DNA from 3 places in the Trichococcus shcherbakoviae genome. Region 2 is predicted to be linked to each of the others. Evidence: predicted binding sites of a transcription regulator. Region 2 holds the regulator's gene; each other region holds the start of a gene.
The links. The regulator CtsR, encoded in region 2, represses protease genes until heat stress. The targets are predictions, from matches to a motif close to TTGGTCAAAAAAGGTCAAANA.

Region 1 (5,694 bases), 1.3 Mb from region 2:
CACGCTCGCGTAGTCGAAGGAACAAGAGAACGTATCCAATTATTCGAGGGCGTAGTCATCAAACGTCGCGGATTCGGAATCAGCGAAACTTATACAGTACGTAAAATTTCCAACGGTATCGGTGTGGAACGTACATTCCCATTGCACACACCTCGTGTAGCTCAAATCGAAGTTGTTCGCTTCGGTAAAGTGCGTCGTGCAAAACTTTATTACTTGCGCGCATTACACGGAAAAGCTGCTCGTATCAGAGAAAAACGTCGTTAATATTCCGCATGACATATGGAAAGGTCTGGACTTCGGTTCCGGACCTTTTTTGTATATCGTGATAAGCGTAATTCTTGGGGAAAATGTGCTATACTAGTAGCACCATATATGAAAAGAGTGATAGTTTTGACGATATTAGCAGCGCTTGACCAAAAGTTCCAAGAAAAAGGCATGCCACTGAAAAGTCATCCCATCCAAAATGGTCAGTATTTGTATCAGGGGAAATTCAATCTCGATAAAGAACATTCCTTGCCGTTCGGTGTAGTCATCGCGAAAGATGAGGCCGAAAGTGATTTTCAGATCAGCTACAGAAAATTGGCTTACCTGAATAATTACGCTGATAAAGTGAACCTGTTGGAACTGATCAATGAATTGAACCAAACCAAGACTTTTTATTATACACTTTGCCTGGCGGGGGATGGCGAGATTTTCCTTCGGCTTTTGGGCCGCTCGACAACCGATGTCAAACCACTATATGAAATGCTCGTGATCGGATCGAATATCGCAAAGGTCATGACAGCAGAATTAAAAAGCAAATTTCCGTCGCTTGGGATCGAATGAGTATTCGTCTCTGACGCGGAAAACGCAGGAGGAACTATGAAACAAAAACTAATCGCTTTAGATTTGGATGGAACCACACTCAACAATCAGTCGTTGTTGAGCGATCGGACCAAAAATGTGCTGGCAAGGTTGCAAAAGGATAACCATCTGGTCATGATCGCAACTGGCCGTCCCTACAGAAACAGCAAAGAATTTTATGAGACGCTCAAGATGACCACTCCATTGGTGAACTTCAACGGTGCCTTATGCCATAATCCCACTGACAACAATTGGAGTAATTATTACCACAAGACGCTGAACAAAGATTTTGCGATGGATCTGATCGAACAACGTGAAGAAATGGGAATCGATTTTATCTGCATAGAAGGCAAGAACAAGCTTTTCGCATCCACCGCAACGCTGCCGTCAAACGAATATTTCCCGAAAAATTTGTTGGCGACGCAAATCACTTCGAAGGATACGCTGTCGGAAAATCCTACTTCCATGAATGTGTTTTCGGACGAACGGAATTTGGAAGCCATCCGGGATCGGATTTTGGCGCGTTATGGGAATTCCATCGAAATCCGGACGTGGGGTGGCACGATGCCCTGCCTTGAAATCGTCTCCGCCGGCGTCCAAAAAGCACTTGGCGTTGAAGTGGTCGCGAATAACTACGGCATCAAGCGGGAAGATATTCTTGCCTTCGGTGACGAGGACAATGATATGGAAATGATCCGCTATGCTGGTCATGGTGTCGTCATGCAGAATGGGATCACGGCATTAAAGAAGATTGCCGACGATGTAACGACGCATACGAATCATGATGACGGTTTGGCAATCTATCTGGAAAAATATTTTTGCCTATAGCAGCAGATCAGAGCTGAAAAAGAGGGATCCAATTGATCGTAATCGAAAGAAAAATCATTCATAATATACCGATTCTGGAAATCGTTGAAGAAGCTAAGAAAAATGAGGCCATTCCGCTCGCATTCTTTTATCATGGCATCACGAACCAAAAAGAGCGAGGCCTGGAGCCCGGTTATGCGTTAGCCAGCAACGGTATGCGGGTGGTCATCCCCGATGCCTATCGCCATGGTGAACGCAAAGATGAAGCCTATGCTGGCGAACCGGCGGCAGAATTCTGGTCGGTCGTCCTGCAAAACATCAAAGAACTTCCCGATATTGTAGCGGTCTACGTTGAAGCGGGGTTGGCAAAAAGGGAAAAAGTCTCGGTCACAGGCCTTTCGATGGGAGGCATCACGGCCTGCATCGCCTTGACGCAATACCCTTGGATCCATTCGGCAGCCTGTCTGATGGGCAGCCCGGATCCGATCGGTTTGTCCCATTGGGCATTGAAGTCCCGTTGGGTGGAGGGCCTACCGCCGATTGATGATGAGAAAGTCAATGCCTTGATGGCGCCATTTGAAAGCCTGAGCCTCAAAGAACATCCGGAAGCGCTCGTGGACACGCCGTTTTATATCTGGCATGGCACAGCCGATGAAAGTGTTCCATACCAACAGATGGCTCAGTTCGTCAGCTCAATCAGTGGGGAAGCTTTTGCGGATAATATTTGCTTCCGGTCAACAGAGGGGGCCGGGCATAAGGTTCCTTACGCTATTTTTGAGGAAATGGCTGCATTTTTGGGGAACGTATATTAGCATTGAATTTCTATGCACAAACTGTTATCATCAAATTAATCCAGAAAGGGTAGAGGTGTATGCAATGACTGAAGAGATAAATCCCCAATTTTCGCAAGAAGAATTGGAAAGCATAAAAGAACGCGTCTTGGCGGCGCTTGAGCAAGTGATAGATCCGGAATTAGGGATAGATATCGTCAATTTGGGTTTGATCTATGAAGTGGAATTGGAACAGGATGGCTTCTGCCTGATCAAAATGACGCTCACAACGATGGGCTGCCCATTGGCGGATGTCATCACCGATGAAATTCATCGTGCGTTGAAAGCTGTTCCTGAAGTAACCGAAACGCAAGTGAAATTGGTATGGTATCCTGCCTGGACGACAGATAGAATGTCCCGCTATGCACGCATCGCGTTAGGAATCCGATGATGAAAAGAACAACAAAGGAAATCACCTTTGTTGTTCTTTTTTTTCGCGTTATAATTTGACCAATTCTGACCATAGTCGTATACTTGTCCTATAAAGCATGAATGCAGTAGAATTTCGAGGAGGTCCTAGCATGGAAATGGAAAAAATGACGACAGCCCTGCAGCAGGCAATAGCAGAAGCGCAACGTATCGCCATGGTGCGCAAGCACCAGACCATCGATGTCGCCCATCTGTGGAAAATATTTCTGCAGCCGGATAGTTTTGCGCGCAATTTTTATATCGATTCAGGGGTGGCGGTCGAGGCATTTGAATCGGCAGTTGACAAGGAACTGGATAAATCAGTGGTGATTGAGGGCACTTCCGTCCAGTATGGGCAAACATTCAGCCAAAATCTGTACAATCTCTTTCTGGAAGCAGACCGCAAGCGGTCGGAGTTGAAGGATGATTTCATCTCCACGGATACGGTGCTTTTGAGCTTGATGACACTGAAAAATCATCCTTTGACCAAATTTCTGGGAAATCAAGGTCTTACGGAAAAAATGATCGCCGAAAAAATCAAGGATATGAGAGGGGGAGAACGCGTGACTTCGCAAAATCAGGAAGATCAATATGAAGCGTTGGAAAAGTATGGCATAGACCTTGTGCAGGCAGTCAGGAGCGGAAAACAAGATCCGGTCATCGGCCGGGACGAAGAAATCAGGGATGTCATCCGCATTTTGTCGCGAAAAACAAAAAATAACCCGATCCTGATCGGTGAACCGGGCGTCGGCAAAACCGCCATCGTGGAAGGTTTGGCCCAACGGATCGTGAAAAAAGACGTGCCGGATAACCTGAAGGACAAAACGATCTTTTCATTGGATATGGGCTCTTTGATTGCGGGAGCCAAATACCGCGGGGAATTCGAGGAACGCCTGAAAGCAGTATTGAAAGAAGTGAAGAAAAGCGACGGCCGCATCATCCTGTTCATTGATGAGATCCATACGATCGTCGGGGCTGGGAAAACCGAGGGGAGTATGGATGCCGGCAATCTGCTGAAACCTATGCTGGCCAGAGGTGAATTGCATTGTATCGGAGCGACCACTCTGGATGAATACCGCCAAAATCTGGAGAAGGACAAGGCCTTGGAGCGGAGATTCCAGAAGGTATTGGTGAAAGAACCCACAGTTGCCGACACAATCAGCATCTTGAGGGGATTGAAGGAACGGTATGAAATCCACCACAGCGTCAATATCCATGATAATGCCCTCGTTGCGGCCGCGACCTTATCCGATCGCTACATCACTGACCGGTTTCTGCCGGATAAGGCAATCGATCTTGTCGATGAGGCATGCGCAAACATAAAAGTGGAAATGAATTCGATGCCCACCGAATTGGATCAAGTGAGCCGCAAACTGATGCAACTCGAGATCGAAGAGGCAGCCCTGAAGAAGGAATCCGACGATCAGAGCAAGAAAAGATTGGCGACTCTGCAAGTCGAGTTGGCCGATCTGCGCGAAGAATCAAATGAATTGCGCATGAAATGGGGCAATGAAAAGGAAGAGGTCGAAAAGCTGCGTGCCAAACGGGAGGACCTGGAGGACGCGCGCAGACAGTTGGAGGATGCGGAAGCCGACTATGACCTGGAACGGGCGGCAGTTTTGCGCCACGGCAGTATCCCGCAGATGGAAAAGGAATTGGCGGCTCTCGAAAAGGAGAATGCAGCCCGGAGAGGTAAAGAAGGCAACCTTGTCCAGGAATCGGTCACCGAAAACGAAATCGCAACAGTTGTGGGACGGATGACCGGCATCCCGGTTACGAAGCTGGTTGAGGGTGAAAGGGACAAACTCCTGAAATTGGAGGAAACGTTGCATAAGCGGGTCATCGGGCAAGAGGAAGCAGTGGAGAGCGTCACGAATGCCGTTCTGCGCTCGCGTGCCGGCTTGCAGTCGCCTAACCGTCCAATCGGGTCTTTCCTGTTCCTGGGGCCTACTGGAGTCGGGAAAACGGAATTGGCGAAAGCCTTGGCGGAAAATCTGTTCGACTCAGATGAACATATGGTCCGACTCGATATGAGCGAATACATGGAAAAATTTTCAGTTTCCCGGCTCATCGGGGCACCCCCTGGCTATGTCGGTTACGAAGAAGGCGGTCAGTTGACGGAAGCGGTCCGCCGAAGCCCTTATACGATCATTCTCTTGGATGAAATCGAGAAGGCGCACCCGGATGTCTTCAACATTCTGTTGCAAGTATTGGATGATGGCCGTTTGACCGATTCGAAAGGGCGCGTGGTCGATTTCAAAAACACTGTCTTGATCATGACCAGCAACATCGGGTCTCAGCTCCTGCTGGAAGGTGTCCAATCCGATGGAACCATCCCGGAAGAGGTGGCCAATGAGGTCATGAAGGTATTGAAAGGGTCGTTCAAGCCTGAATTTTTGAACAGGATCGACGATACCATCCTCTTTACGCCATTAAGCAAAGCGGATGTCAAAAAGATCATCGTCAAAATGGTCAAGGAACTATCCAATCGGCTGGCGGACAAACAGATCCAGCTCGCCGTTTCTGATGAGGTTGCAGCCTGGATAGCGGATAATGCTTACGATCCGATTTACGGCGCTCGGCCGCTCAGAAGATTCATCTCAGCTGAGATCGAGAATCCATTGGCACGCGCCATCATAAAGGGCGATATCCATGAGAATCAGTCGGTGACGGTGACTTTGGTTGGGAATCAAGTTGGATTCCAGACCGTCGATCTTGCTGAATTTCAACAATAATTTGACAAGTCATTTAGCAAAGAGGAAGTCCTGAAAGGGATTTCCTTTTGTTATTTTTGTATTTGCGGTAA
Region 2 (5,694 bases):
TCATCAAACGGTCGCTTTCCTTCTGCTCCATCTGGTTGACCGGAATCCCGGTCCACAAAGCCACCACTTCGGCTACGTCGTTTTCGGTCACTTTCAGATCGTAGTGCGTGATTGTTTGGGCTTGTTGTTCCACCATTTTTTGGAATTTCTGCTTCTTCGTCATTTCGCGTTTGCGGATGCGGGCAGCTTTGTCGAAGTCTTGATTCAGGATAGCTTCCTCTTTGTCTTTCGACAACTTCGCGATTTCCAACTCGATTTTCCCGATTGGCGTATCCCCGTGTGTGACATCCAAACGGACTTTCGCAGCGGATTCATCAATCAGATCGATCGCTTTATCCGGCAATCTTCTGGAAGTGATGTAGCGCACGGATAACTGGACAGCTGCTTTCAGCGCCTCATCAGTGATTTCCACGCCATGGTGCTCCTCGTAACGGGAACGCAAGCCACGCATGATCTCAACCGATTCTTCAGGTGTGGGCTCATCGATATGGATAGGTGCGAAACGTCTTTCCAACGCCGCATCTTTTTCGATATATTTTTGGTACTCATCAAGGGTGGTGGCACCGATTGTCTGCAGTTCGCCCCTTGCCAATGCCGGTTTCAGGATATTGGAGGCATCGATTGCCCCTTCCGCTCCGCCTGCACCAATCAAGGTGTGCAACTCATCGATGAACAGAATGACATTGCCGTCATTGTAGATTTCGTCGATGATCTTCTTCATTCTTTCCTCGAATTCACCGCGGTATTTCGTACCTGCAACCAGTGAACCCATATCCAACATCATGATACGTTTGTTCGCCAATGTATCCGGAACATCTCCGGCCACGATTTTCTGTGCCAAACCTTCCACGATGGCGGTCTTGCCGACACCCGGTTCCCCTACCAATACTGGATTGTTCTTCGTTCTGCGGGAAACGATCTGCATGATGCGGCGGACTTCCTTGTCGCGTCCTACAATCGGATCCATCCGGTTTTCCCGTGCCAATTCTGTCAGATTGCGGGCCAAGGAATCCAAAGTCGGCGTTCCTTCTTCCACTTTATCCGTCTTTTTGGCTGAACGCATATCCGGTTTGGTCGGTTGTTTGATGCCCAGTTTCTCATAGAGAGACTTACGCAGCAAATTCGGATCGATCTGCAGGTTTTTGATGATTTTGACTGCCAGAATTTCTTCTTTCAACAAGCCCAATAAAAGGTGTTCAGTTCCTACCAAAGGAACCCCCAATTTGTGCGCTTCATTTGTCGCATACATAATGACTTTTTTAGCCCGAGGAGAAAATGGCAACGGCGCGTTGAAGTCCTCCGTATTCATTTGACCGAAACCGGTCAGATGAACAATCTCTTCGCGGACTCCTTCCTCATCAATGTCGTAGCCACGCAACACTTTTCCGGCAATGCCTTCTTGCTCCCGGACTAGTCCGAGAAGCATATGCTCCGTTCCGATGGATTGATGCTTAAATTTGTGCGCTTCTTCTGTTGCCAACAACAATACTTGGCTGGCTTTATCTGTAAATAATTCATTCATTTTTAACGCCTCCTCTACGGGCTCATCTATTCAAAGCGCAAGCTGTTCAAAAAATTCCTCAACAGCAAGGCTCGTAATCTTTCTTCGTGTTCGCCTGTGTATGGGGCAAGTGACTTATCCAATACCGACAACATCAGGTTTCCTTCGCGTTTCGTGATGATACCGCGACTGTATAGATTTTGGGTTACCGCAAACGCATCTTTCTGGTTGATGCTTTCGCCTACTATAGCGATCAGCTTATCCAACAATTCCGCTTGATCCAGGATTTTCACCTTCATGATGCGTATATAGCCGCCTCCGCCGCGTTTACTTTCGACCGAGTAGCCTTGCTGTTCCGTAAAACGGGTATTGATGACATAGTTGATCTGTGAAGGTACACAATGAAAACGATCTGCCATTTCGTTCCGTCTGATTTCAATCTGCTCTTCTGCATTCAGAATCTTTTTGATATACGCTTCGATGATATCTGACATGTTCTGACCATGCATGGAATGGACGCCTCCCTTCCCCTGACTAATTTTGACTATTATATGTTTATATTATGCTATTCCTACATAACTGTCAAACAGAAAGGGCTATCCGAGGACGTTTGTGGCAAACTAGTCAAGAAAGCTGAAACCCATCCAGACTGCCTGCTACTCCCTCTACAACAGCGTATTCCCCAAACATTTCCAACAGAATTATTTGGAATGTTCCTCATTATATACTTAAAGGGAAAAAACGGCAATATATCAATGAGAAAAGCTGAACGGGTTGGTTCCGCCCTGAAAGAAATTTAGGAAATCGTGCCGACTGAGCATCGTAGAGCGCAATAGGTACGATTTATCTAATTTCCGAAGGGCTAACCCGTGAAGCTGGCCAACGTTAACACAAAAAAATAGACGCAGAAACCATCGGAATGATTTCTGCGTCTATTTTTATTTATCGGGAAGACAGGATTCGAACCTGCGACCCCTTGGTCCCAAACCAAGTGCTCTACCAAGCTGAGCTACTTCCCGGTCATAATTATGTGAAAAATGCACCCAACAGGAGTCGAACCTGTAACCGCTTGATTCGTAGTCAAGTACTCTATCCAATTGAGCTATGGGTGCGTAAGTGCCGAGAATCGGAATCGAACCGATACGGTGATCACTCACCGCAGGATTTTAAGTCCTGTGCGTCTGCCAGTTCCGCCACCCCGGCTAAAAGATAGCCATTAAAATAAAAAAAAGCGGAAGACGGGGTTCGAACCCGCGACCCCCACCTTGGCAAGGTGATGTTCTACCACTGAACTACTTCCGCATTTTTGGATGCCGGCTAAAGGATTTGAACCCTCGACCCTCTGATTACAAATCAGATGCTCTACCAACTGAGCTAAGCCGGCGTCTCGGTATATTCAATTGTTCCATCATTATCGCAAGAATGATGAATGAGTTATGCAGGGCTCGAACCTGCGACCCTCTGATTAAAAGTCAGATGCTCTACCAACTGAGCTAATAACTCATGAATGGAGGTTGACGGGATCGAACCGCCGACATTCTGCTTGTAAGGCAGACGCTCTCCCAGCTGAGCTAAACCTCCATAATATAAATGCGCGGCAACGTCCTACTCTCACAAAGGGAAACCCTTCACTACAATCGGCGCTAAGAAGCTTAACTTCTGTGTTCGAGATGGGAACAGGTGTGACCTTCTTGCCATCGTCACCGCACATTTTTCAAGAGAACGTTGTTCTCTCAAAACTGAATCTACAAAATTAAAGGGAACCCGAAAACACCGCTTGAGTTTTCTTCTTTTTAAAAATTGGTTAAGTCCTCGACCGATTAGTATTGGTCCGCTCCATACATCGCTGTACTTCCACTCCCAACCTATCTACCTGATCATCTCTCAGGGGTCTTACTCACTTAAAGTGATGGGAAATCTCATCTTGAGGGGGGCTTCACGCTTAGATGCTTTCAGCGTTTATCCCGTCCACACATAGCTACCCAGCGATGCTCTTGGCAGAACAACTGGTACACCAGCGGTGTGTCCATCCCGGTCCTCTCGTACTAAGGACAGCTCCTCTCAAATTTCCAACGCCCGCGACGGATAGGGACCGAACTGTCTCACGACGTTCTGAACCCAGCTCGCGTACCGCTTTAATGGGCGAACAGCCCAACCCTTGGGACCGACTACAGCCCCAGGATGCGATGAGCCGACATCGAGGTGCCAAACCTCCCCGTCGATGTGAACTCTTGGGGGAGATAAGCCTGTTATCCCCAGGGTAGCTTTTATCCGTTGAGCGATGGCCCTTCCATGCGGAACCACCGGATCACTAAGCCCGACTTTCGTCCCTGCTCGACTTGTAGGTCTCGCAGTCAAGCTCCCTTCTGCCTTTACACTCTACGAATGATTTCCAACCATTCTGAGGGAACCTTTGGGCGCCTCCGTTACATTTTTGGAGGCGACCGCCCCAGTCAAACTGCCCGTCTGACACTGTCTCCCTGCTCGCTAAGAGCAGCGGGTTAGAGTGGTCATATCACAAGGGTAGTATCCCACCGTTGCCTCCTCCGAGACTGGCGTCCCGGTATCATTGGCTCCTACCTATCCTGTACATGTGATACAAACACGCAATATCAAACTGCAGTAAAGCTCCATGGGGTCTTTCCGTCCTGTCGCGGGTAACCAGCATCTTCACTGGTACTATAATTTCACCGAGTCTCTCGTTGAGACAGTGCCCAAATCGTTACGCCTTTCGTGCGGGTCGGAACTTACCCGACAAGGAATTTCGCTACCTTAGGACCGTTATAGTTACGGCCGCCGTTTACTGGGGCTTCAATTCAAAGCTTCGCTTGCGCTAACCTCTCCTCTTAACCTTCCAGCACCGGGCAGGCGTCAGCCCCTATACGTCATCTTTCGATTTTGCAGAGACCTGTGTTTTTGATAAACAGTCGCTTGGGCCTATTCACTGCGGCTGACCTTGCGGTCAGCACCCCTTCTCCCGAAGTTACGGGGTCATTTTGCCGAGTTCCTTAACGAGAGTTCTCTCGCACACCTTAGGATTCTCTCCTCAACTACCTGTGTCGGTTTGCGGTACGGGCAGTTACTTTCTCACTAGAAGCTTTTCTTGGCAGTGTGACATCAGGAACTTCGCTACTAAATTTCGCTCCCCATCACAACTTGTCCTTGAGAGAAAAAGCATTTCACTCGTTCTCAGACTTGTTGCTTGGACACACATTTCCGATCGTGTGCATTCCTTAGCCTCCTGCGTCCCTCCATCGCTCAAACAAAAGCAACTGGTACAGGAATATCAACCTGTTGTCCATCGCCTACGCCTATCGGCCTCAGCTTAGGTCCCGACTAACCCTGGGAGGACGAGCCTTCCCCAGGAAACCTTAGTTATTCGGTGGACGGGATTCTCACCCGTCTTGCGCTACTCATACCGGCATTCTCACTTCTAAGCGCTCCACCAGTCCTCACGATCTGGCTTCGATGCCCTTAGAACGCTCTCCTACCACGGAACCCGAAGGTTCCATCCACAGCTTCGGTGATCTGTTTAGCCCCGGTAAATTTTCGGCGCAGGGTCACTCGACTAGTGAGCTATTACGCACTCTTTAAATGATGGCTGCTTCTGAGCCAACATCCTAGTTGTCTGTGCAACCCCACATCCTTTTCCACTTAACAGATACTTTGGGACCTTAGCTGGTGGTCTGGGCTGTTTCCCTTTTGACTACGGATCTTATCACTCGCAGTCTGACTCCCGGATCTAAATCAATGGCATTCGGAGTTTATCTGAATTCGGTAACCCGAGAAGGGCCCCTAGTCCAAACAGTGCTCTACCTCCATGATTCGCATATCCGAGGCTAGCCCTAAAGCTATTTCGGAGAGAACCAGCTATCTCCAAGTTCGATTGGAATTTCTCCGCTACCCACACCTCATCCCCGCACTTTTCAACGTGCGTGGGTTCGGTCCTCCAGTGCGTATTACCGCACCTTCAACCTGGACATGGGTAGGTCACTTGGTTTCGGGTCTACGACCTCATACTTATTCGCCCTATTCAGACTCGCTTTCGCTGCGGCTCCGTCTTTTCAACTTAACCTCGCATGAAATCGTAACTCGCCGGTCCATTCTACAAAAGGTACGCCATCACCCATTAACGGGCTTTGACTACTTGTAGGCACACGGTTTCAGGTACTGTTTCACTCCCCTTCCGGGGT
Region 3 (5,694 bases), 1.1 Mb from region 2:
AAAGGCCTTCAGTTCGAAGCGTTGCCGCAATTTACACCGGAATTGTTCATGAAAGTCACTCCGAAAAATGTCATGAAGCAGAAATCTTTCCATAAAGGTGTGCAACAGTTGGTTCAAGAAGGAGCCATCCAATTGTACAAAACCTACCATACAGAAGATTACATTCTGGGTGCGGTCGGCCAATTGCAGTTTGAAGTGTTCCAGTACCGTTTGCTGCATGAATACAACGCGGAGGTCGAAATGACGCCGATGGGCTCCAAAATTGCCCGCTGGATCGATTCGGATGATCTGGATCCGAACATGTCCTCAAGCCGTAACTTATTGTGCCGCGACCGTTTCGGCAACCCCGTATTCCTTTTCGAAAACCAATTTGCTATGCGCTGGTTCGAGGATAAATATCCGGAAGTCAAATTGACAGCTTTGCTTTGATTTGAACAAAACAAAAAACAAAACAAAAAACGCACATTGCCGAAAAAGCAGTGTGCGTTTTGCGTTAAGAAGAGTTTTTTTCGAGTGCAGAAAATGTCAATCATTTCAGATGAGATAGCTCCACGAAGTTATGACCAGGCATAACTTCCACATCGTCAACGGTAAGGTGCAACAATTTCGTCAGCACAAAGTCGATTTCGCTTTGTTTTACGCGACGATTTTTGTTGAGGATGATGACATCCTCATGTGTTGCGGCACCGGTAAAGATGACTGTAGTTTGTCCCAAAGAATACACTTTGACAAATTGAGCATCGGTGTTGGCCAATTGCTCACGTACAAGATCAGCGTGGCTATTTGTAACATCGATCAATTTCATGGACGAACACCCCTAACTTAGGTTGGCTGTTTATAGAATAATTATATAACAACTGTTGATTTATTTAAAGGGTAAAGAAATAAATGAATAATTTTCATTGCCTTTCAAAAGAAAAAGGCAAGAGTCCATTCATGAACTCTTGCCTTTGCGAAAGCGTATCTTATTCAGATACCGTTGTTTCTGTGCGTTCGACTTTGCTGACGACCATCAGATTGCCTTCTTCATCTGCGTCGACAAATAAATCTTTGATTTTAGGATTATCCAAGTAGAATTCGGCTACCTGGTCCTCAATCTGATCCTGGATGACACGGCGCAGTGGACGTGCACCCATGCTTGGGTCATAGCCCAGATCGATGAGGCGGTTTTTTGCTTTCTGTGAGACAGTAACGCTGATTTCTTTATCCTTAAGCAATTCGTTGACGTCATCCAACATAAGCGTGACGATGCTGCTCAAATTCTCTTTGGACAATTGGTTGAACTCGACGATCGCATCGAAGCGGTTGATGAATTCAGGTTTGAAGTAATCGCTCAAGCGATTCAGGATGGAATGCGTCTTGCCTTTCATGGCTGCGCCGAAACCTACACTTGCTTCCTGGACGCCTGTGCCGGCGTTGCTGGTCATGATGATGATGGTGTCCTTGAAGCTGACGGTTCTGCCTTGGGAGTCCGTCAGGCGGCCGTCATCAAGGATCTGCAGGAAGAGATGCATCACGTCCGGGTGGGCTTTTTCGACTTCATCGAGAAGCAGAATGCTGTAGGGACTGCGGCGGACACGCTCGGTCAATTGGCCGGCTTCGTCGTAGCCGATGTACCCAGGAGGCGAACCGATCAATTTGGAGACGGCGTGTTTTTCCATGTATTCGCTCATATCGAAGCGGATAATCGCATCCTCGGTCCCGAACATTTCGATCGCCAACTGTTTGGCCAATTCGGTCTTGCCGACACCGGTAGGTCCCACAAACAAGAAGGAGCCGATCGGGCGGTTTTTGCGGCTTAATCCGATCCGGTTTCTGCGGATCGCTTTGGATACTTTGTCGATGGCTTCGTCCTGGCCGATGACATTTTTCTTCAGATCGCTATCAAGATTCCTCAATTGCGTTTGTTCTTTTTCAAGTAACTCACCTACCGGAATATTTGTTTTGATCTCAATAATCTTTTGGATATCCTGTTCCGTGACGACGGGATCGCCATCGGCCGGCGTCGGATTCTGTTTCATCTTGTTCAGATTGGTGATCTGATCGCGATAATAGGCAGCTTTTTCGTAATCTTCCGCATGCAGGGCTGCTTGTTTTTCCTGTTCCGCCGCTTCGATGCGTTCCTCGATCTGTTGCGGATCGATGGGCTTAATGGTCAGGTTCTTTTTGGATCCGGACTCATCGAGCAAGTCGATGGCTTTGTCCGGAAGGAAGCGATCCTGGATATAGCGGTGCGATAATTTGACAGCCGCTTCCAGTGCTTTATCCGAATATTTGACGTGATGATAATCTTCGTATTTCGGACGGATGCCTTGGAGAATGATCAAAGTCTGTTCAGGTGTCGGTTCATTCACCCGGACGGGCTGGAATCGGCGTTCCAAAGCAGCGTCTTTTTCGATTCTGCGGTACTCATTCAGCGTCGTGGCGCCGACCAATTGCAGTTCGCCTCTCGCAAGGGCGGGCTTCAGGATATTGCCTGCATCCATGCTTCCCTCAGCGTTTCCTGCCCCGACGATTTCATGGATTTCATCGATGAAGAGGATGATTTGTTTGTTTGCACGGATTTCATCCATCAATTTCTGCATCCGTTCCTCGAATTGGCCGCGGATGCCGGTTCCTTGGACGAGTGAGACGACATCCAAGCGGATCACTTCTTTGTCCAGCAATTTCTGAGGAACATCACCGTCCACGATTTTTTGGGCAAGGCCTTCCACCACAGCTGTTTTGCCGACTCCAGCCTCGCCTGTGAGTACCGGATTGTTTTTCGTGCGGCGATTCAGGATTTCGATGACGCGTGCGATTTCACTGTCTCTTCCGATGACAGGATCGATGCCGCCATCGCGGGCCAATTGCGTCAGGTTGATGCCGTATTCGTCCAGCAAGCCGCCTTTGCCGCCGCCTTTTCCTCCACGGGCAGATTCAGGGGCAGGAGGCTGTTGGAAATTCTGTTCTTGGTTTTGCTGCATTTTCTTGAAGAAGGAATCCAGATTACCGAAAGAAAAAGGGTCTACAGGGCCTTGGGATCTTGGATTCGGATTGTTTTGTTGCGATTGAGCGGCTTTGAATTCTTGATAGCAACTCTGGCATAAGTCGATTTGGCGTCTTTGTCCATTCACGCTGGCATACAGATGAATGGAAGCTTGGTTTTTTTCGCAATTTTGACAAAGCATGGCAATCTTCCTTTCTATGTGGATCATAGCTACATGTATATTATAGTAGTAACGGCTAAGGAATTCTCGTGAGAAGGTATCCTGACCAACTCTGACCTTATGATCCCATTATACATTGACCTATTTTGACTTTCAAGTAGTTTGCCTTGAAACGAAACGAAAATTTTATAGCGGGACGCCATTCAGCCTAACGGAATGGTTGTATTAAATTAGTGGCATTTCGGCAATTATGACAAAAATTTGAACGAATCTGGTTAAAACAGTTGTAGTATAAAGCGAAAGATGGTAATCTTATTCAATGAAAGGGTTATTTTTAGTCCGTGTTTCCATTTTTCTGTTATAATGGAAACGTATTAAAAATACCTTAAATAAATACATCTCAAAAGGGGTTTATGACATGGAAAGAAAAGAATATCACGTAATCGCAGAAACAGGGATTCACGCACGTCCAGCAACTTTATTGGTGCAAACTGCAAGCAAATTTAATTCAGATATCAATTTAGAATACAAAGGTAAATCAGTTAACTTAAAATCCATCATGGGTGTAATGTCATTAGGCGTAGGCCAAGGCGCTGATGTTGTCATCACTGCAGAAGGTCCGGACGAAGCAGACGCTATGGCTGGAATCACTGAAACAATGGTAAAAGAAGGGCTAGCAGAGTAATATGAAAAACCACTTACAAGGAATAGCAGCTAGTGACGGTATTGCAATCGCGAAAGCGTATTTGCTTACTGAACCGGATCTATCCTTTGAGAAGCGTAAAGTGGAAGATTCAGAAGGCGAAATTGCTCGCCTTTTGCAAAGCTTTGAAACCGCTAAATCAGAGGTAAGTGCAATCAGAGACAAAGCGGCAGTGTCACTTGGCGAAGAAGAAGCACAAGTTTTTGATGCACATTTAATGGTATTATCCGATCCAGAAATGATTGGATCAATGAACTCCAACATCCGCGACAACGGTGTGAATGCTGAATCAGCACTTTCTGATGTTGCCGGCATGTTCATCGGTATGTTCGAAGCGATGGAAGACAATCCATACATGCAAGAACGTGCTGCGGATATCCGCGACGTTACGGAGCGTGTATTGAGCCACTTGTTGGGCGTCAAAATCCCTAACCCATCGTCAATCACTGAAGAAGTGATCGTCGTTGCAAAAGATTTGACTCCTAGTGATACTGCTCAATTGAACCGTGATTATGTAAAAGGATTCGTTACCGACATCGGTGGACGCACATCCCACAGCGCAATCATGGCCCGTTCTTTGGAGATTCCTGCAATCGTAGGTTCAAAAGAAATCACACAAATCGTCAAAGATGGCGATATCATCATTTTGGATGGTTTGGACGGCGACGTCTTCATCAATCCTGATGAAGAAACATTAGCTGCATACAAGAAGAAAGCTGAAGAGTTCTCTGCGATGCAAGCTGAATGGCACAAACTGAAGAATGCAGATACAGTGACAGCAGACGGTAAACACATCGAATTGGCAGCCAATATCGGAACGCCTAAAGATTTGGAAGGCGTTATCGCCAACGGCGCTGAAGCAGTAGGTCTATATCGTACTGAATTCCTGTACATGGATTCTTCGGACTTCCCGACAGAAGATGAGCAATTCGATGCTTATAAAACTGTTTTGGAAGGCATGGAAGGCAAACCTGTCGTAGTTCGTACAATGGACATCGGTGGGGACAAAGAATTGCCTTATTTGGAATTGCCGAAAGAAATGAATCCATTCTTGGGTTACCGTGCAATCCGTATTTGTTTGGCTGAGCCAGAAATGTTCCGTACACAATTGCGTGCATTGTTGCGTGCTTCCGTTTACGGTAAATTGCGCATCATGTTCCCGATGATTTCGACTCTGAACGAATTCAGAGCTGCAAAAGCGATGTTGGATGAAGAAAAAGCGAATCTATTAGCCGATGGCGTAGAAGTCGCTGATGATATCCAAGTAGGTATCATGATCGAAATCCCAGCAGCAGCTGTTTTAGCTCATCAATTCGCTAAAGAAGTAGATTTCTTCAGTATCGGAACAAATGACTTGATCCAATACACAATGGCGGCAGACCGCATGAACCAACAAGTTTCGTACTTGTATCAACCATACAACCCAGCTATCCTTACGCTGATCAAGCATGTTATCGATGCTTCTCATGCTGAAGGCAAATGGACTGGTATGTGTGGCGAGATGGCCGGCGATCAAACAGCGGTTCCGTTGTTGGTAGGTCTTGGTTTGGATGAGTTCTCCATGAGCGCATCCAGCGTCCTGAAAACACGCAGCTTGATGAAACGCTTGGATTCCAAAGAAATGGAAAAACTAGCGGACAAAGCGATCAATGAATGTACGACTGTTGAAGAAGTCATTGCATTGGTTGAAGAAATGAAAGCTAAATTAGTAGACTAAGCCGATTCAGGTTAAAAAGGCCGGGCATGCTTGCATGCCTGGCCTTTTTGTGTGCCTGCGATTTCAAACCGATCATGGATATACAGTCCGTTATATGCTCATCCCGTTTCGGGCGGATATATTTT

Region 1: a site for CtsR is predicted at 2,924-2,944, ahead of clpB (ATP-dependent chaperone ClpB). Genes of this name have one in related genera too.
Region 3: a site for CtsR is predicted at 3,283-3,303, ahead of ACKPBX_RS12370 (ATP-dependent Clp protease ATP-binding subunit). Genes of this name have one in related genera too.

The regions. Positions count from the first base shown of each region.
Region 1 is NZ_OY762653.1:2,814,145-2,819,838, forward strand. It holds gene rplS (50S ribosomal protein L19) at 1-264, shown strand, start outside; gene ACKPBX_RS13320 (hypothetical protein) at 391-825, shown strand; gene ACKPBX_RS13325 (Cof-type HAD-IIB family hydrolase) at 862-1,671, shown strand; gene ACKPBX_RS13330 (prolyl oligopeptidase family serine peptidase) at 1,704-2,462, shown strand; gene ACKPBX_RS13335 (metal-sulfur cluster assembly factor) at 2,527-2,871, shown strand; gene clpB (ATP-dependent chaperone ClpB) at 3,002-5,623, shown strand.
Region 2 is NZ_OY762653.1:1,513,224-1,518,917, forward strand. It holds gene ACKPBX_RS07280 (ATP-dependent Clp protease ATP-binding subunit) at 1-1,522, opposite strand, end outside; gene ACKPBX_RS07285 (CtsR family transcriptional regulator) at 1,549-2,010, opposite strand; tRNA gene ACKPBX_RS07290 (tRNA-Pro) at 2,447-2,520, opposite strand; tRNA gene ACKPBX_RS07295 (tRNA-Arg) at 2,540-2,613, opposite strand; tRNA gene ACKPBX_RS07300 (tRNA-Leu) at 2,619-2,704, opposite strand; tRNA gene ACKPBX_RS07305 (tRNA-Gly) at 2,732-2,803, opposite strand; tRNA gene ACKPBX_RS07310 (tRNA-Thr) at 2,813-2,885, opposite strand; tRNA gene ACKPBX_RS07315 (tRNA-Lys) at 2,932-3,004, opposite strand; tRNA gene ACKPBX_RS07320 (tRNA-Val) at 3,010-3,082, opposite strand; rRNA gene rrf (5S ribosomal RNA) at 3,094-3,209, opposite strand; rRNA gene ACKPBX_RS07330 (23S ribosomal RNA) at 3,302-5,694, opposite strand, start outside.
Region 3 is NZ_OY762653.1:2,613,087-2,618,780, forward strand. It holds gene ACKPBX_RS12360 (peptide chain release factor 3) at 1-429, shown strand, start outside; gene ACKPBX_RS12365 (DUF1827 family protein) at 530-805, opposite strand; gene ACKPBX_RS12370 (ATP-dependent Clp protease ATP-binding subunit) at 966-3,170, opposite strand; gene ACKPBX_RS12375 (phosphocarrier protein HPr) at 3,568-3,834, shown strand; gene ptsP (phosphoenolpyruvate--protein phosphotransferase) at 3,836-5,569, shown strand.